4 regions of the Pseudoduganella sp. GCM10020061 genome follow, and region 1 is predicted to be linked to each of the others. Evidence: predicted binding sites of a transcription regulator. Region 1 holds the regulator's gene; each other region holds the start of a gene.
The links. The regulator FNR, encoded in region 1, switches genes on or off when oxygen is low (the NO sensors DNR and NnrR bind a similar motif). The targets are predictions, from matches to a motif close to TTGATNNNNATCAA.

Region 1 (4,644 bases):
TGCGCCGAACCTGGCCGACAAGACCTGGTTGTACGGCGGCAGCGAAGAGACCATCATGGAGACGATCCGCAAGGGCCGCACCAACACCATGCCTGCATTCGCCGAGTTCCTCGGTGAAGACAAGGTGCACGTGGTGGCTGCGTACGTGTGGAGCCTGTCGAACGAACCAAAAGCATTGGCAGCAAAGTAAATGAATAACCCGGAAGTAAAGGTCATCAAAATGTACGCGGCCCGCGAGGAGATCTATCCTCGCGAGGCAAAGGGGCGCTACGCGTCCCTGCGCTGGATGACCGTCTGGCTGACCCAGATCCTGTTCTACGGACTGCCTTGGCTCGAATGGAACGGTCGCCAGGCCGTGCTGTTCGACCTGGCAGCGCGCAAGTTCTACATCTTCGGCATCGTGCTGTGGCCGCAGGACTTCATCTACCTGGCGGCGCTGCTGATCATCTGCGCGTATGGGCTGTTCCTGGTGACGGCGGTGGCGGGACGGGTGTGGTGCGGCTTTGCCTGCCCGCAGACCGTGTACAGCGAGATCTTCATGTGGATCGAGCGCAAGATCGAAGGCGAGCGCAGTGCGCGCATCCGCCTCGACCGCCAGCCATGGTCGGTGAACAAGGTGGCGCGCAAGCTCGCCAAGCACACCGGCTGGGCCATCGTCGCGCTGTGGACCGGCATCACCTTTGTCGGCTACTTCACGCCGATGCGCATGATGGGTGCGGAGATCGCGGCATTTGCGCTGGGCGGCTGGGAAACCTTCTGGGTTGGATTCTACGCACTGGCCACCTACGGGAATGCCGGCTGGCTGCGCGAGCAGGTGTGCAAGTACATGTGCCCGTATGCGCGCTTCCAGAGTTCGATGTTCGACAAGGACACGCTGATCGTCACCTACGACAAGGAACGCGGCGAGCCGCGCGGCCCGAACTCCGGCGACAAGCCGGCTGGCGACTGCATCGACTGCACCCTGTGCGTCCAGGTGTGCCCGACCGGCATCGACATCCGCAAGGGCCTGCAGTACGAGTGCATCGGCTGCGCGGCCTGCATCGACGCGTGCAACACCGTGATGGACAAGGTGGGCAAGCCGCAAGGCCTGATCCGCTACGCCACCGAGCGCGCGCTCGAGAAGAAGTGGAATCCGGCACAGATCGCGCGCCGGGTCCTGCGTCCGCGCGTATTGATCTACACCGGCCTGCTGTTGGCTATCATGGTCGGGTTCGTCGCCTCGCTGGCGATGCGCAACCCGGTCAAGCTGGACGTGATCCGCGACCGTGGCTCGATGGGCCGCGAAGTGGATAACGACATGATCGAGAACGTGTACCGCCTGCAGATCATGAATACGGCCGAGAAGCCGCATGTGTTCGTGATCAGCGCGAGCGGCATCGAGTCGCTGCATGTGGCCGAGCCGACCGAAGCGGCGCTCGATGGCGCCACTACCCGCTCCGTTGCGGTGCGCGTGCGCATCCGCCACGGCAAAGGGCAGAAGGGCGCCAACCCGATTGAATTTGCGATCGTCGCGAAGGACGATCCCGCGCTGCGCGTGACCGAAGAAGCGGTCTTCATCGTGCCGCGCCGTTAAGGACAGGAGCCAGGATGGAACAGCAGGACACGCAACAGACGCCCTGGTACAAGCAGCGCTGGCCATGGCTGCTGATGATCGGCCCGGCCTGGGTGGTAGTGGGCGCGATCATCATGATCACGCTGGCATCGCGCACGCCGGACGCGCTGGTGGTGGACGACTACTACAAGCGCGGCAAGGCGATCAACCAGGACCTGAGCCGCGACCGCGCGGCAGCGGAACGCCAGCTGCAGGTCGAAGCGCGCTACAACCCGGCGAGCGAGCGGCTGGAAGGGGTGCTCAGCGCCGCAGGGAAGCCGATGGCGGCCGCGCTCGACATCCAGCTGGTGCATTCCACGCAGCCGGACAAGGACCTGAAGCTGGCTGCCCGCAGCGACGGGGAGGGACGCTTCTCGGTGCCGCTGCCGATGCTGGAGCGGGCCCGCTGGCAGGTGATCGTGGAGGGCGAAGGCCGCACCTGGCGGCTGACGGGGGAGTGGCGTTGGCCGGACGAGCAAAACGTGACGCTGGTGGCTGATGCGGAGCGTTCGCCACTGGTGCATTAAGTTGGGACACGAAAGGGCGCTTGCGCCCTTTTTCGTTATGCGGGGACGGTCCCTGGAGGGATAGTCCCCCTTGGGGCTGGCTAGTCCGAGCCGCCGGGACAGGACTCGGTGCCTGCCGCGATCGCTTTCAGCTGGACCGGATCGATGATCGTCACCTCGCGCTTGTCGACCTTGATGCAGCCTTGCTTCTTGAAGCGCGACAGCAGGCGGCTCACGCTTTCGATGGTGAGCCCCAGGTAGTTGCCGATGTCCTCGCGCGACATGCGCAGCGCGAAACTGGTGGACGAGTAGCCGCGCGCCGCATAGCGCGTGGACAGGTTGACCAGGAAGGCGGCGAAGCGCTGGTCCGCACGCATGTTCCCGAGCAGGAGCATGACGTTCTGTTCGCGTGTGATTTCCTGGCTCATGATGCGGTGGAAGTGGCGCAGCAGCGTCGGCACGTGGCCGAACAGGTCCTCCAGGCGCTCGAACGGAATCTCGCACACCTCGCTGTCCTCCAGCGCCACCGCGTCGCAGTGGTGGTGGTCCGAGCTGATCGCATCCATGCCCAGCAGCTCGCCGGCCATCTGGAAGCCCGTGATCTGCTCTTCGCCGCGCGCGTTGACCTGGTAGGTCTTGAAGTGGCCGAAGCGGATCGCGTACAGGTTGCGAAACGGCTGGTCGACCTTGTACAGCCGTTCATCCTTGGCGACACGGCGGCGCCCTCCGATGATCTGGTCGAGGCGGTTGATCTCGTTGTCTTCGAGTCCGAGCGGAAGGCACAACTGGTGCATGCTGCAGCTCGAACAACTCGCTTTCAGCGCGCCAAGGTTGATCGACGACTGCGGAACATATGGAAGTGGCTGGCTCATGGGCGCTATTATAGAAGGACTGGCGGTGCCGTGCTCAGCGGCCATGCGCTTATTCCCGAATACTCCATTAATACATGACAAAAACACAAAATCCCGCAGACGAACCCGATCACGATGTCGACGACGAGGCGGCGGTCCGCGCCCTGACCGACCTGGCGCTCGAATGCGCACGCAAGAAGGCCGAGGTGGCCTCCCTGCAGCGCGAAGTGCGCAAGCACTTGTTGAAGAAGCACGACGACGTGCTGTACGACGCGATCGAGGAAGCGCGCGACATGGCCGATGGCACCCACGCGCTGCTGCGCGAGACGGTCGAGGAATCGGCGTCGACCGTGCTGCTGCGCAGCCGGCAGGCGCGCGGCGATGCGCCGGACATGGAGATCAACGCCTTCGCCATTCCGCTGTTCGTGCGCAGCACGGGCGGCCTGCGCGCCGAACAGGGCTTCGAAGACCAGCAGGCCTACGAACAGCTGCTCGACAGCTTCACCGCGCAGGGGCTGGAAAGCCCGGATGCGCGTGTGGTGCTGATCCAGCACTGGTATGACCTTGCCGAGATGGACCGCATCAGCTACGCCAGCCTGCACGAGATCGTGCGCGAGGTGGCGAACGGGATGGACGAACGCAAGGTCAAACCGATGCCGGCGCTCGAGCGCAGCATGAGCGGCTGGGATAGCGCGCCATTCGCGCCGGACGACGAGGCGCTCGAGCTGCGCTTCCTGCTTGGCTTCTCGCTCAAGCGCGTGGACGACAAGTTCTACGCGGTGCCGAAGGGCGAGGCGCAGGCCGACGACTACTTCGAGCGGCGCATGGAACGCTATCGCGCGTGGACCGCCATGGCCGAACCGCTGCTGGCGCGGCTGCTCGCGCCGGGACGCGAGATCGAGATCAGCTTCCTGTACCAGGACCTGTTCCATGGAGCCAAGGAGCAGGGTGCGAACGAGCTGTTCATGCTGCGCATGATGGCAGGTGCGCGCGCGCTGATGGAGGAGGGCGGCATCGATCCGGGCAGCGTCGGCGCCACCGTTTCGGCGGCGGACGAGGGCCACGTCGTGCGGGCGGAGCTGCGCGATGCGTCGGGCGCGGTGCTGGCCACGTTCGACCGGCCGCTGGATGCGCCGGACCAGCTGGAGGCAGTGGTGGACGACGTGGCCGATGCGCTCGCGTCCATCGGCATCCGTCGCGTGTAATAGGCGTTTCTACACCCTAGAAGCCGGATGGGTAGGTCTCCGGCGGCTCTTCGCCTGCCATCGCGCCGCGGTCGATCGGCGTCACGGAATCGGTGCGGTCGAAGTGCAGGATCGCGTCGAACTGCTGCGGCAGGCGCGACATGAAGTAGTGGCTCTGGCGCTCGGTGCGCGGCAGGTAGACGACGCCGATCGCGCGCTGGAGCCGTTCCTGCATCAGCGCCTCGGTCGCGTGGTTGTGCTCCCGCAGCGGCAGGTAGAAGCGTTCCATGCCCGCGCGATGGAACACATCCTCATAGCTGTGCGGCAGGCCCGGGTTGACGCGCTTGCGCTCGGGCGGCTCGTCCCACGCCGACGCCGCGGTCACGTAGCCGTGGTAGGTCGAAAAGCCGATCAGCACCACTTCATCCTTGCCCCACTGCTGGCGCGCCAGCTGGCCGACCGTCCACTCTCCCATGCGACCCACTTCGGTCGCGCGCGCGTCGCCGATGTGC
Region 2 (4,644 bases), on a different contig from region 1:
TCTATGCGCGCGAGCGGCTGCCGCTCGAGCGGCTGGAAGAGGGGACGCCGGCGCTGGCGCCGGCCGACGACGTGTACACCAACCATATCCACGCGGACGACCTGGCGCGCATCGCCGCGCTGGCGCTGTTCCGCGGCCTGCCGGGCCGGGTCTACAACGCGGTGGACGATACGGAGATGAAGATGGGCGAGTACTTCGATGCGGTGGCCGACGCGTTCGGGCTGGCGCGTCCGCCCCGGCTGTCGCGCGCCGAACTGGCGGCACAATCGACGCCGCTGCGGCTGTCCTTCATGTCCGAATCGCGGCGGATCGGCAATGGGCGGCTTCGCACGGAACTTGGGGTGCGCTTGCGCTATCGGACGGTGCAGGCGGCGCTGGCGGCATTCCGGGAAGACGGCTGCCGGCCGGACGACGGCCGGGACCCATCCTGAGCGAGCGCACCATCGCGCATGCGCAATGCCACGCGGGCATGGGTCCGGGCTAGCGCCGGGACGACGGTGTCAGAGGGTAGGGCGGGCCAGGGAAAGGGCGCCGCTCGCGCTGGCGGACATCTGCGAAGGCGGCACCATCGACCACGCGCTGGCAGGCTGCTTGGGCGGCACCATCGACCACGCCGTGGCAGGCTGCTTGGGCGGCACCATCGACCATGCGGTGGCGATCTGCTTGGGCGGCACCATCGACCAGGCCGCGACGGCCTGGGCAGGCGGCACCATCGACCATGCGTTCACGTCCTGGCGCGGCCCGTTGATCTGGCTGGCCGCATGCGCGAACGAGTCCTTGCCGAAGTTTTCCTCGTACAGTTCCTTCATGCGGTCGCCGGCGCGCTCGTGCAGCGCCTCGTCCTCTTCGCCGCGCAGGCCGACATACGGGAAGTGGTGCAGGTAGTGGCCAAACACCGCATCGCAGTCCTGCATGTACTTCATGGTATCGAGGATGTGGTAGTGCCAGAAGATGTCGACATCGAACAGCGGCGCGCTCTGCTCGTGCGGGTACTTCTTCATCAGGTAGAGGAAGCGCCGGTACTCGAACTCGACCGCGTCGGCCTTCTCGCGCGACCATCCCTCGCCGGACTGCGCGTGCATGAGCTTGACCTTGATCGGATCCAGGTCGAGGGCTGCGATGGCTGCGAAATCGTCGTGGGTGGTTTCCATGGGGTTCCTCCGGTCGTAAGAGTTTGGCAAGGCGCCGGATCAAAGTCTGCTATAAAAGCCACGGTGGATGTTGATTTACGTCAACATTTTTCGCGAGCAATTAATAACTTTTAGACACATAATTCAGGGTTTGGCTGCGCGGCGTTCAGCGGCCTGTCGGACCGGGCCAGTGCGACCGAGACCGAGATCAGGGTTCCCGCGCCCGGCTCGCTGCGCACCACGAACGTGCCGCCGAGAATCTTGACGCGCTCCTCGATACCGACCAGCCCGAACGAGTTCGCCTTGTCGCGCCCGCCAGGCGGCATGCCAATGCCGTTGTCGGCCACGGTCATCGACAGCACGCCGTCGCGGCACTTTAATTCCACCTGGACATGGGTGGCGCGCGCATGGCGCCGCACATTGCTGAGCGACTCCTGCAGGATGCGGAAGAACGCGGTGGCGCAATGGTCGTCCACAGCGACGTCGTGGTTGCCGTCGACCAGCTCGCAGGCGATGCCGGTATGGCGCCGGAAGTCCGCGATCAGCCATTCGACGGCCGCCGACAACCCCAGGTCCAGCACGTTCGGGCGCAGGTCGTTGATGATCTGGCGTACCGACTTGATGGTGGCGTCGATCTGCTCCATGGTTTCGCGTGCGCGCGCGTGCAGGCGCGGATGGCGCGTGGCCGTGCGCGAGCACAGCACGTCCGCCTCGATGCGCAGCGCCAGCAGGTTCTGTCCGAGGTCGTCATGGATCTCGCGGGCGATGCGCTTGCGTTCTTCTTCCTTGATGTGGTCCGCATGCGCGGCCAGGCCGCGCAGTTTGCGGTGCGAGACCTCGAGCCGGTCCTGGCTTTCGCGCAGTTCGCGCGTCATCAGGTTCGCCAGGTGCAGCGCGCGCCGGCGCGAGGTGGCCATGGTCTGGAACAGCGCCGACAGCAGCATCGTCACCACGAACCCGGCCGCGGCGGCCATCCACGGCAGGCTGGCGTCGAAACGGGTGTAGGCGTCCTGCTTGCGGGTGCTGAAGCTGGCGACCCAGGTGCGGCCCGCGAACGGGATTTCGACCTGGGTGACGAAGGTGTGATGGTCCGCTCGCGGCATGGGCGGCGCGGGATTGGCCCTGGTCGACGCGCTGTCGTACAGCAGGATCCCTGCTTTGCTGTCCGACATGGACAGACGCACGTCGTCCGCGCCCATCTCGTCGAGCACGTTCTGCACCAGGTTGCGCATCGAGAAGCCGATGCCGATCGAGCCGACATAGGCCGCGCGCCGCTCCGCCACCGTATTGGTGGGCATGCCGACACGGTAAATCGGCAGGCGCAAGGCCATGCCCATGTTGAGATGGTCGTTCATGATCGGCAGCGGAAGCCCGGAGCTGGCCATGCCGCCGGTATCGCGCGCGCGGTCGAGGCCACCCCAGACATCGTGCGCGCCCACATCGCGGCCGTAGCGCCCGCGCCACACTTCCACCGGATCGATCAGCACGATCAACTCCGGATCCGCGCGTCCGTTGTAGGTCAACTCGGGGAAAGCGGGGTAGCCATCGGGGCCGTCGACGGGCAGCGAGTGCATCTCGGCCAGGAATGCAGGCATCTGGGCCGCCGGCACGCGGCGCGCGTAATTCACGGCGACGATGCCGGGGAAATGGTATGGCAGTTCGAGGCCGTCGACGTAGCGGTGGAACTGCTCGCGGGTCGGATTGCCGAGGGTCCGCATCATGCTGGCGCTGCCGCGCAGGACATCGATATAACTCTTCAGGCGCGTCCTGATCATGTACTGGGCGTTGCGCGCCAGGTGCTCGAAGCGTTCGCGGTTGTCCGCCTCGATCCAGCTGGCCGTCACCCAGTGCAGCAGGTAGCCCACCACCGCCGAGAGTACTGCTCCGGCCAGCAGGGCGGAGAGAGTCTTCTTTTTGTCCACGAGTCACCGGTACAGAAACAGATGGAACTCAACTGTAACCACAAATTGACTAATGTCAAGAAACGTGAAGTCGGGCTCCGGTCTTAAGGGCAGGATGCTGCATTAACTGAACGGCATGCGGCTGCCGGCCGGCCACTTTTCCACCAGCCGTGCGGGGTGGTCACTTGTGGCGGAATTCGCCATAAATGGGCCGTTTCCGCCATCCCCGACTGTAGGAATAGCACAGGGTGGGTCCTCCCAACTCCGAATATTTTTGTCTCTTCGATCGTTTTTCGTCGCTTTCGTACTCTTTCACCGATCTGGGCCTGTTAACTGAACTGTTTTTGCCGCAGGCCGTCAAACCAAAGTACGAAACAGACATCGCGCACATGCGTTTGCGACAAAAATCGCGTGCCCGCGCGATCGAAACAGACACTGCTCCGAACGTTCCAGACATTTCTGCACCCTCAAACCGACACGACTTGGAGACTTTGCGATGAAAACCAGAACCGTCATCACGATCCCGATTCCTGTACCAGATAAAGCGTTCAATGCACTGTGCGACTACATGGACGGAGTACGCTGCAAACGCGACATCGCGTTCGTTGCGGGCGACGCGATCCTGGCATATATCGCCAACGGACGTGCGCGTGCCGCCGAAGCGCCGGGCAAGGCGCCGCAAGGATTTCAATGGAAGGACGTTTTTCTACCCGACGGCACGCGCCTGAAAACCCGTGTCCGGCGCAGGACCTACTACGCCGCCGTGCAAGGCGACCGGATCCAGTGCGAGGGTAAGGAAATGTCGCCGCATGTGTTTGCAAACGCGTTCGGCGTCGAGGGACGGAACGCCTGGCGGCACGTGTGGGTGCATCTTCCGTATGACACGAGCTGGAAGATTGCCTCCTCGCTCAGGCAGCGAAACGGGTGGTGAGGAAAACGTCTCTTCGAGCGCGATTTGTGTCGCTTGGACTGCGGCTAAATGTCGCGTTTGGTCTGTCAAGATTCGCGATTGAACGCGAAGCCCCGGAAAATTTGTCTGTTTCGATCGCGAGCGATGTCGCTTTTTGTCCATGAGATTGTGCAACCGATCCGTTTTCAAGGTAAACAGACACGGATTTAGCCCAAAAAATGCAAAAGCGACGGAAAACGATAGAGCAGACAATTTTTCTCGGAATTGGGAGGACCCACCCTGTGCTATTCCTACCGCTGGGGCGGGGGCTCCGCTGATATGTTTGCTATTTGTGCCTGCTGAACTGTTGAAAGCGATAAGTCGAGTGCCGCTCTGGCGTTGGGATGACGCAAAGGAAGCGGCCATGAAAAATGCCGTTCAGTGCTAACTGAACGGCATTACCGCCGCAGCGGGATTTTTTATGGACGCTTACTTCTGCCAGCTGTCTTTCAGCGTGACGATCCGGTTGAAGACCGGCTTGCCGGGCTTCGAATCGACGCGGTCGGCGACGAAGTAGCCGTGGCGCTCGAACTGGAAGCGGTCTTCCGGCTGGGCGGCGGCGATGCCCGGCTCCAGGTAGGCCTGGACGACTTCCTTGGCCTGCGGGTTGAGGAATTCGCGGAAGTCCTTGCCGCCGGAATCGGGCATCGGGTCGGTGAACAGG
Region 3 (4,644 bases), on a different contig from region 1:
TTTCGCCCTCTTTCTGTTCCTGCCGCTGCTGGCTCTCGGCGGAGATGGTCACGCGGTTGGCGTTCACGTCGACCTTGATGTCCTCCTTGCGCACCCCCGGTATCTCGGCGCGGATGGTATAGGCCTGGTCGGTCTCGTTGACGTCGCAGCGCACCGCAGGCATGTCCGGCATGTCGCGCATCGAAAGCGGCCGCATGTCGCGCAGGAACTCTTCCATGCGATGCAGGGGGCTGACCCGCATCAGGTCTCGGAACGGGTCGAACGGTGTCATATTGTTCGCCATGATCGTGTCTCCTCAAGTCGATAACGCCGCCGCACGGTGCCAACTGCGCACAATCGCGGCGATCTGTCGTCAAGTTTGCCTAACTGGAGAGATCCGGTGCCAGCCGGGCCGATCTGCGGCGAATGGTGCCAATCCCAAGCGAACGCCGCTCATCGGTACCCATCTGCAGCGAACTCCCACTTATTCTTTATAACCCGTTTTGCGCGGTTCGCAAGCGGCACGGGTCAGGCGGCGACCCGCAGGGGAATGGTGCGCGATGGCGGCGGCGGCTGCAACCCGGCGCCCGGCGCGGAGCGCATGCCGCCGGCCAGCGCCTCCAGCGAAGCGCGGTCGACGATCTCGAGCTTGCGGTTGTCGAGCCGGATCCAGCCGTTGTTGCGGAACTTGGCCACCAGGCGGCTGACACTCTCGATGGTGAGCCCAAGATAGCCGCCGATGTCGTCGCGCGACATGCGCAGCTGGAAAGAGACCGGGGAATAGCCGCGCTGCGCGTAGCGCTCGGACAGGTTGAGCAGGAAGCAGGCAAAGCGCTGTTCGGCCCGCATATTGCCCAGCACCAGCATGAGCGCCTGTTCGCGCTGGATTTCCTGGCTCATCATGCAGTGGAACTGCTGCAGCAGGTGCGGGATCTTGCCGAACAGCTCCTGCAGGCGCGCGAACGGGATTTCGCACACTTCCGAATCCTCCAGCGCCACCGCGTCGCAGGCATGGCGTCCGCCCGCGATCGCGTCGAGTCCCAAGAGCTCGCCCGACATCGCAAAGCCGGTAACCTGCTGCGCGCCGCGCCGGTCGACCTGCGCGGTCTTGAAGTGCCCGAAGTGGATGGCGTAGAGGCTGGTGAACGGCTGGCCGATGCGGTACAGGTACATGTCGCGCCCGATGCGGTGGCGGCGCACGATGCCGTCGAAGAGTGCGACTTCAACAGGTTCCAGGCCGCGCAGCAGGCACATGCCGGCGAAGCGGCATTCGGCACACCTGTTCGGCGGGACAGGCGCCTGGCCCGCGCCATGCTGCTTGCACACAATGTTACCTCTTCCAGTTAATGTGGCCTCGCTGTCGCGCTGCGCTTAAAGCACGCGCTACCAACAATATACGACTGAAATGCGCAGGTATCCAGCGTCCGTTGTTGCAAGCGTGCGCGTCAGCTACTTGATGCGAATATTGGGCGCGCATTTGACTATCGTCAAAGCAAAGGCTATCTGCCCGCCCGCATCAGGGCTACATTGAATCACTCGTCCGACCCGGACGTGCAAGGAGAACGCCATGGCGGAACCGCTGACGCAGGAAGATATCAGGCAACTCGAAGCGAGCCTGATTGAGGAGCGCAAACTGCTGGTGTCCGCGCTGAGCGACCGCCTGCACCAGGGCGACAACCCGGAAGAGATGAGCCTCGGCAATAACATGCTGGAAGGCGCGGTGGACGACCGCTCCACCGCCAATATGCTGAACGACGAGGAGATTTCGGAGCTGGGGCTGGACCTGCGCGAACTGCGCGCGGTGGAGTCGGCGCTGGAACGCATCGCACAAGGCAGCTACGGCATTTGCGCCAACTGCAGCAGCGTCATCGGGGCGGACCGCATGCGCGCCCAGCCGACTGCCGCGCTGTGCATCACCTGCCAGACCGAAGCGGAGCGCCGGCCCGGCACCTTCGCCGAAGGCAGCTCGCGCATGCGCCTCTAGCCGCGGCCCTACACGCGTTCGCCGAGGCAGATGCCCAGTTCGCGCGCAGTCTCCATGATGTCGCTGCCGACCGGCACGCGCTTGGTATGCCCGGCCACCTCGGCCAGCGGCACGTAATCGATCCCCGGCCCGGTCAGCGCGACCATCACGCCGCTGCGGCCTTCGTCCAGCGCGCGCACCGCCGCGGCGCCGAAACGCAGCGCGGAGACGCGGTCGAAGGCCGACGGGCTGCCGCCGCGCAGCAGGTGGCCCAGCACCACGGGGCGGCATTCCTTGCCGGTGCGGTCCTCCAGCCAGTGCGACACGCGCATGCCGATGCCGCCCAGCCGCTCCGCATGCCCGCCCGCCGCGCGGCTGGCCAGCTCGCGCTGACCGCCCGCCGGCGCCGCCCCTTCCGCCACGACCACGATCGAATGCTTGCGCCGGTCCGCGTCGCGCGCCAGGATCGCCTGCGCCACCACGTCGATGTCGAACGGGATCTCGGGAATCAGGATCGCGTGCGCGCCGCCCGCCATCCCGGCATGCAGCGCGATCCAGCCGGCGTAGCGTCCCATCACCTCCACCACCATCACGCGCTGGTGGCTTTGCGCGGTGCTGTGCAGGCGGTCGATGCATTCGGTCGCGAAGCCCGATGCGGTATCGAAGCCGAAGGTGAGGTAGGTGCGGTCGAGGTCATTGTCGATCGTCTTGGGCACTCCCACCACGGTCAGGCCCTTGCGCTGCAGCCCGTCGGCGATGCCCATGGTGCCGTCGCCGCCCACCATCACCAGCGCGTCGAAGCCGCGCGCGCGACATTCGTCCACCACGTCGCCCGAGCGGTCCTGCTCGGTCCAGCCGCCGGATTTGTCGGGCATGGGGAAGTGGAAGGGGTTGCCGCGGTTGCTGCTGCCAAGGATGGTGCCGCCCAGGTGCGCGATGCCGTGCACGTTGTCGGGCGTGAGCAGTTGCACGCCTTCGCCGACACAGCTCTCCGGCGCGATCAGGCCGTTCATGCCGTCGCGGATGCCGTAGCACTCCCAGCCCCGGCGCGCAGCGGACAGCACCACCGCGCGGATCACCGCGTTCAGTCCGGGCGCATCCCCGCCGCCGGTCGATATCGCAATCCGCCTGATTTGCCGTGCCATCGCGCCCTCCGTCAAGAAGGACTCTATGCTATCAGTTCCGCGGCGCCGGACAGGGCACAGTCCGTCAGATGTCGACCGGGTCGACCTCGAGCGACCATTTGGCGCGCGTCTTCATTGCGCGCAGTTGTTCCATCCACGCGCGCAGGAAGGCCTGCAGCGCCGGGCGGGACGACGACTCGACCAGCAACTGCGCGCGCTCGACGTTGTGCACGCGCGTCATGGTCATCGGAATCGGCTCGTTGATGGTGATGCCCTCGTGCTCCAGGCAGTCGCGCGCGGCCGCGAGGAACTCGAGCGCGATCGCCAGTTCGCGTCCCTCGGCCCGGAGCAGGGCCTGGTACATGAAGGGCGGCAGCATGGCCTGGCGCCGCTCGGTGAGCAGGCCTGTGGCATAGCTGTCGTAATCGTGCTTCATCACCGCCGAGTACAGGGGATGCTGCGCATAGCGCGTCTGCACCAGCACCTCGCTGTGGTTGCCGCCGGCACGCCCGGCGCGGCCCGCCACCTGCATGAGCTGCGCGAACAGGCGCTCGCTGGCACGGTAGTCCTGCGAGAACAGCGCGGTGTCCGGGTTCAGGATTCCCACCAGCGTCAGGCGCTTGAAGTCGTGGCCCTTGGCGACCATCTGCGTGCCGACCAGGATGTCCACTTCGCCGCGGTGCACGGTGTCGAACGCTTCCTGCGCGGCGCCCTTGCGGCGGGTCGAGTCGGCGTCGATGCGCAGGATGCGCGCCTCCGGGAACATCTGCTGCAGGCCCTCTTCCACGCGCTGGGTGCCGCGGCCGAGCGGCTGCAGGTCGACGTTGCCGCAGGTCGGGCAGGAGCGCGGAATGCGCATCTCCAGGCTGCAGTGGTGGCAGCGCAGGCGGTGCTCGGGCTTGTGCAGCACCATGAAGGCGGTGCAGCGCTTGCAGTCGCTCACCCAGCCGCACGCATCGCACGAGATCACCGGGGCGTAGCCGCGCCGGTTCAGGAACAGGAGCGACTGTTCGCCGCGCTCGAGGCGCGTGCGCAGGGCGGCGATGAGCCCGGAGGTCAGCCCGTCCTTGGGGCGGTCGCGCTCCATGTCCAGCAGGCGCACGCGCGGCAGCACGGCGTCGCGCACGGCGCGCTCGCGCAGCTCCAGCTTGCGGTAGCGTCCCGTCAGCGCGTGCTGCCAGCTCTCCAGCGAGGGCGTGGCCGAGCCGAGCACGATCGGAATGCCCAGCTGGTGCGCGCGCCATACCGCGAGGTCGCGCGCCGAATAGCGCAGGCCTTCCTGCTGTTTGTACGAGGGGTCGTGCTCCTCGTCGATGACGATCAGCGCCAGCTTCGGCAGCGAGGCGAGGATGGCCAGGCGCGTGCCCAGCACGATGCTGGCGCGCCCTTCATGCGCGGCCAGCCAGTGCAGCATGCGCTCGCCCTCGGCCAGGCTGCTGTGCAAGGTGGCGACCAGCATGCCGGGGAAACGCGCGCGGATGTTCGATTCCAGCTGCGGCGTGAGGTTGATTTCAGGGACCAGGACCAGGATCTGGGCGTCCGGGTCGCGCGCCAGCACCTGCGCGCAGGCCTGCAGGT
Region 4 (4,644 bases), on a different contig from region 1:
GCCCACTCCGTGATCATGCCAACCGCGATGGCGCCGAAGATCACGGCCGCCATCGACAGGTAGAGCAGGTAGGCCACCGTTCCTTCCGGCATGCGCCCCGCATCGGACAGCCAGCGCCCGATCCACAGTCCCTGCACGCCGAAGAACACCGTGTGCGGCACCAGTACCAGCGAGGCGGTGCGGCGGAACGCCGGATCGCGGTACACGTCGGCCAGCGCGACGCGCGGCCCCGCTGCGGCGCGCCCCGCATCGCGCGGCGCCACCGCCCACACCACCAGCGCGGCCATGGCGACGATCAGCCCCAGGCCAAGGAACACGCCGCGCCAGTCGGTGTGCTCCAGCGCCGATCGCACCGGCAGCGTGGCCGCGGCGGAGCCCAGCCCGCCGGCGGCGATCAGGTAGCCGCTGATCGAGGGCATGCGCGCGGGCGGCGCCCAAGCCGCCATCGCCTTCACCGCCGCCATGAAGCAGCCGCCCAGCCCGAGGCCGAGCAGGAAGCGCGCGGCGGCCATGCCTGCCAGCGTGCCGGCCTGCGCGAACAGCACGCAGGCCAGTGCCGCCAGCAGCAGCAGCGCGGCCTGCACCCGGCGCGGTCCGAAGCGGTCCAGCGCGATCCCGACCGGCAGCTGGGCCAGCGCGAACGCGCAGAAGAATGCGCTGGTGAGCAGGCCCAGTTCGCCGGGGCTGAGCGACGCGGCCTGCGCCAGCTGCGGCGCCAGCACCGCGTTCACGTTGCGCAGCAGCGTGGACAGGAAGTGTCCCAGCGCGTAAGGCAGGAACACCTGGCAGAACACGGCCGCGCCGGACATGCGCGCCGTGTGCAGTGGCGGCATGTCAGGCGGCGTCGGCGCGCTCGCCGATCGCGGACGGCTCCGGCGTCCGCACCGGCGTGATCTGGATGACGCGCGCGGGCGGCGCGGCGTGGCTCTCCTCCTCCATTTCCGACTCGAAGAAGAACTTCTGCTTGCCGAACGCCGGGACCAGGTGGTTCAGCCAGGTCGCGGCGGGATCGTACCTGGCGAAGAACGGCCGCTTGACCCAGTCCGGGTTGCGGGCCTGGAGGAACTGCAGCGCGAACAGCTTCTCGCCGTTGATCGTCACCACGCCGTCGATCATCACCTTGCCGGGGAAGGCGCTCATGGACGGTCCGCGCACGGTGCGCGCCAGGCCCGACACGCGCGAGTACGCGGCCTGGAAGATCTCGTGCGCCCGCGCCAGCGGCAGCGCGAAGTAGTCGCTCGGGCCGGTATCGCGTTCGACGAACATGTAGTAGGGGATGGCGCCGAGCCGCACGCCGGTGGTCCACAGTTCGGCCCAGCTGGCCGGGTCCTCGTTGATGTGGCGGATCAGCGGCCCCTGCATGCGCAGCGTGGCGCCGGTGCCGACAATGTTCTTGACCGCCGCCTGCGCGATGCCCGGCCGCAGTTCGGCCGCATGGCTGTAATGCCCCATCACGGCAAGGTTCTTGCCGCTGGCGACCACGCGTTCGAACAGGCGCAGCAGGTCGCCGCTATCGCGGTCGCTGACAAAGCGCTGCGGCCAGTACGCCACCGACTTGGTGCCGATGCGGATGTTCTGGATGTGCGCCAGCTCCGGCGCCAGCAGCGGTTCGAGCACCTGCTCGAGCGAGCGGGTATTCATGATCATCGGGTCGCCGCCGGTGATGAGCACATCGGTCACATCGGGGTGGCTGCGCAGGTAGGACACCAGTTGCTCGCTCTCGCGGGCGGCGAACTTCAGGCCGTCCATGCCGACGAACTGCGGCCAGCGGAAGCAGAAGGTGCAATAGGCGTGGCAGGTCTGGCCGGCGCTGGGGAAGAACAGCACGGTCTCCCGGTATTTGTGCTGCAGGCCGGGCACCGGCACGCCGTCCACATGCGGCACGTTGTGGGTCAGCTGGCCGGCCGGGTGCGGATTCATGCGCATGCGGATCTTGTGGACCAGCGCCTCGCGCGCGGCGTTGTCGCCTCCGTGCATGACGAGATCGCGCAGCTGATCGTATTCGGCAGCCGGCAGCATGTCGCGGTGCGGGAACACGAGGCGGTAGATCGGGTCGTCCGGCACCCGGCTCCAGTCGATCAGCTGGTCCAGCACATACGCGTTGGTGCGAAACGGCAGCACGTGCGACACCACCTGCACCGCTTCCTGCAATTCCGGCGCCAGCCACTGCCACTGGCGCGCCTGGGTGATCGACTGCCGTGTGTACGGCTGAAACTTGTCTCCGATGGCTTCTATCTTCACGGCAACCTCCATTGATGGTCGGAAATTCATCTTAGGTTTCGCCATCCACGTCACGGTTGCCGCTAGTCAAGAAGTGCCATGAGGAAATGCAAGGATCGTTGCACTTGTGGTAGCGCAAACCGCGTCGCGCCGCCGGGCGTAGATTAGCCGATGCAACTTGGCAACATTTCACTTGGGAACTCACAACGGAAAGGACCAACACATCATGAAAAAAATCGCTGCACTGTTGATGGGCATGGCGCTGGCTGGCACTGCCTGGGCTGCCGAACCGACCGAGAAGGACGCAATCGCGATGGCCGAACGCGGCGCCGAGGTCGTGCGCACCAAGGGCAAGGACGAACTGGCCAAACGCCTGATGGCCAAGGACCCCGAGTTCCTGCAAGGCTCCTTGTACATCGACATGCGCGACGTGAAGACCGGCATCGTGCTGGCGCACCCGGTCAACCCGTCGATCGTCGGCAAGGACCTGGTGGACGTGCCGGACGCCAGCGGCAAGAAGTACCGCCGCGAGATCATCGAGCTGGCCGCCGCCAAGGGCAAGGGCTGGGTCAACTACATGTACAAGAACCCGGTCAGCGGCAAGATCGAGCCGAAAACCACCTACATCCTGCGCGAGGGCGACGTGGTGCTGGAAGCAGGCCTGTACGGTAAAAAATAATCGAAAGCGAGGCTCGCCATGCTGAGGAAACTGCGGATCGGCCCCAAACTGCTGCTCGCGCCGGGACTCGTGCTGTTACTGCTGCTGGCACTGTCCGGCGCGTCGTACTACGGCATGGTGCGCCAGAACGCATCGCTTGAAAACATGGTGCAGGTGCGCGCCGCGCGCCTGCGCGATGCCTCCGACGTGGCGGGCTCCGCGCGCCAGGCCCACTCGGACATCTACCGGCTGCTGGCCTGGACCAACGGCAGCTTCGTCAAGGAACGGCTGGACAAGGTGACCGCCGAGATCCACGCGCGGCACCAGGCGCTGGCCCGGCAGCTGGCCGGCCTGGCGAAGGTGGCCAGCCCGGAAGAGCGCAAGCTGGTCGACCCGTCCGTGGCGGCGCTGGCGGCCTACCGCAAGGAAGTGCTCGAGACGATCGAGATGGCCCAGGTGGACGTGTCGATCGCGACCAACTCGATGCAGAAGGCCGAGGCCCAGTTCCAGGTACTGGGCACGCGCCTGGCCGAACTGTCGGCGCTCGAGCGCAAGCTGGCCGAACAGGCCTACCTGGCCGCCAAGGACGAATTCCGCACCCTCGGCATCGCGATGACGGCGCTGGTGGTGCTGTCGATCGCGCTGTCGCTGGCCGTCTCGATGCTGGTGCGGCGCTCCATGCTGGCCGACATCCGCGCGATGACCGGCGTGGTCGACGAACTGGCCGCCGGCCGCCTGACCGCAGTGGCCGCGAGCGACGGGCGCGACGAGATCGCGGACGCATCGCGCGCGCTCGACCGCACCATCGCGCACCTGAACAGCACCATGCGCACGATCACCGATGCGGTGCATTCGATCGACACCGCCTCGCGCGAGATCGCGAGCGGGAACATCGACCTGTCCACGCGCACCGAGCTGCAGGCCGGCTCGCTGCAGGAAACCGCCAGCGCCATCCATACGCTGACGCAGGCGGTCAGCGACACCGCCTCGAACGCGCGCCAGGCCAACGACCTGGCGTCGAAGGCCGCGCAGCTGGCCGACAGCGGCGGCCAGGCCGTGGACCGCGCGGTACGCACCATGGAAAGCATCCGCGCCAGCTCGCGCAAGGTGGTGGAGATCACCGGCGTGATCGACGGGATCGCGTTCCAGACCAATATCCTCGCGCTGAACGCGGCGGTGGAAGCGGCGCGCGCGGGTGAACAGGGACGCGGCTTTGCCGTGGTGGCGGCGGAAGTGCGCAGCCTGGCGCAGCGCTCGGCGGCGGCGGCCAAGGAGATCAAGGCGCTGATTGCCGAATCGGTCACCACCATCGATGGCGGCAGCGCGTCGGTGAACCAGGCCGGCGCCAGCATGGGCGACATCGTCGAATCGGTGCGCCAGGTGAACGACATCATCGGCCGCATCAGCGCGGCCAGCTCGGAGCAGGCCAGCGGCATTGCCGACGTCAACCGCGCGGTGTCCAGCATGGACGACATGACGCAGCAGAACGCCGCGCTGGTGGAGCAGGCCGCCGCGGCCGCCGAGAGCCTGCACGAGCAGGCGGCCAACCTGGCGCGCGCGGTGTCGGTGTTCCAGATCGGGAAAGCGGGCGGCGGGCCGGGCGAGCGGCGCGCGCCGGACAGCCCGATGCGCGGATCGCCGCGGCTGCCGCAGCCGGACCGGCAGGCGGAGGAGCCGCGTTCCGAGCCGCCGCGCAACGTGCACCGCCTGTAGAAGAGTTCCAGCCCCTATCTGAACGGGCGGCTGACGAAGCGCGAGCCGGCCAG

Region 2: ACFSQR_RS06925 (glycine-rich domain-containing protein) is a predicted target of FNR. The motif match lies at 1,222-1,235, and genes of this name have one in related genera.
Region 3: ACFSQR_RS00470 (TraR/DksA family transcriptional regulator) is a predicted target of FNR. The motif match lies at 1,457-1,470, and genes of this name have one in related genera.
Region 4: ACFSQR_RS10425 (KamA family radical SAM protein) is a predicted target of FNR. The motif match lies at 2,298-2,311, and genes of this name have one in related genera.

Annotation. Positions count from the first base shown of each region.
Region 1 covers NZ_JBHUJS010000011.1:16,881-21,524, forward strand. Annotated here, with positions in the region: gene ccoP (cytochrome-c oxidase, cbb3-type subunit III) at 1-190, shown strand, start outside; gene ccoG (cytochrome c oxidase accessory protein CcoG) at 191-1,573, shown strand; gene ACFSQR_RS14470 (FixH family protein) at 1,588-2,118, shown strand; gene fnr (fumarate/nitrate reduction transcriptional regulator Fnr) at 2,199-2,969, opposite strand; gene ACFSQR_RS14480 (hypothetical protein) at 3,044-4,153, shown strand; gene ACFSQR_RS14485 (erythromycin esterase family protein) at 4,170-4,644, opposite strand, start outside.
Region 2 covers NZ_JBHUJS010000002.1:681,368-686,011, reverse strand. Annotated here, with positions in the region: gene ACFSQR_RS06930 (SDR family NAD(P)-dependent oxidoreductase) at 1-431, shown strand, start outside; gene ACFSQR_RS06925 (glycine-rich domain-containing protein) at 501-1,151, opposite strand; gene ACFSQR_RS06920 (CHASE domain-containing protein) at 1,262-3,052, opposite strand; gene ACFSQR_RS06915 (hypothetical protein) at 3,528-3,962, shown strand; gene ACFSQR_RS06910 (glutamine--tRNA ligase/YqeY domain fusion protein) at 4,410-4,644, opposite strand, start outside.
Region 3 covers NZ_JBHUJS010000001.1:106,173-110,816, forward strand. Annotated here, with positions in the region: gene ACFSQR_RS00460 (Hsp20/alpha crystallin family protein) at 1-283, opposite strand, end outside; gene ACFSQR_RS00465 (helix-turn-helix domain-containing protein) at 508-1,305, opposite strand; gene ACFSQR_RS00470 (TraR/DksA family transcriptional regulator) at 1,547-1,963, shown strand; gene ACFSQR_RS00475 (6-phosphofructokinase) at 1,972-3,087, opposite strand; gene ACFSQR_RS00480 (primosomal protein N') at 3,152-4,644, opposite strand, start outside.
Region 4 covers NZ_JBHUJS010000003.1:680,921-685,564, forward strand. Annotated here, with positions in the region: gene ACFSQR_RS10420 (MFS transporter) at 1-833, opposite strand, end outside; gene ACFSQR_RS10425 (KamA family radical SAM protein) at 835-2,241, opposite strand; gene ACFSQR_RS10430 (cache domain-containing protein) at 2,447-2,899, shown strand; gene ACFSQR_RS10435 (methyl-accepting chemotaxis protein) at 2,918-4,591, shown strand; gene ACFSQR_RS10440 (DNA-3-methyladenine glycosylase) at 4,606-4,644, opposite strand, start outside.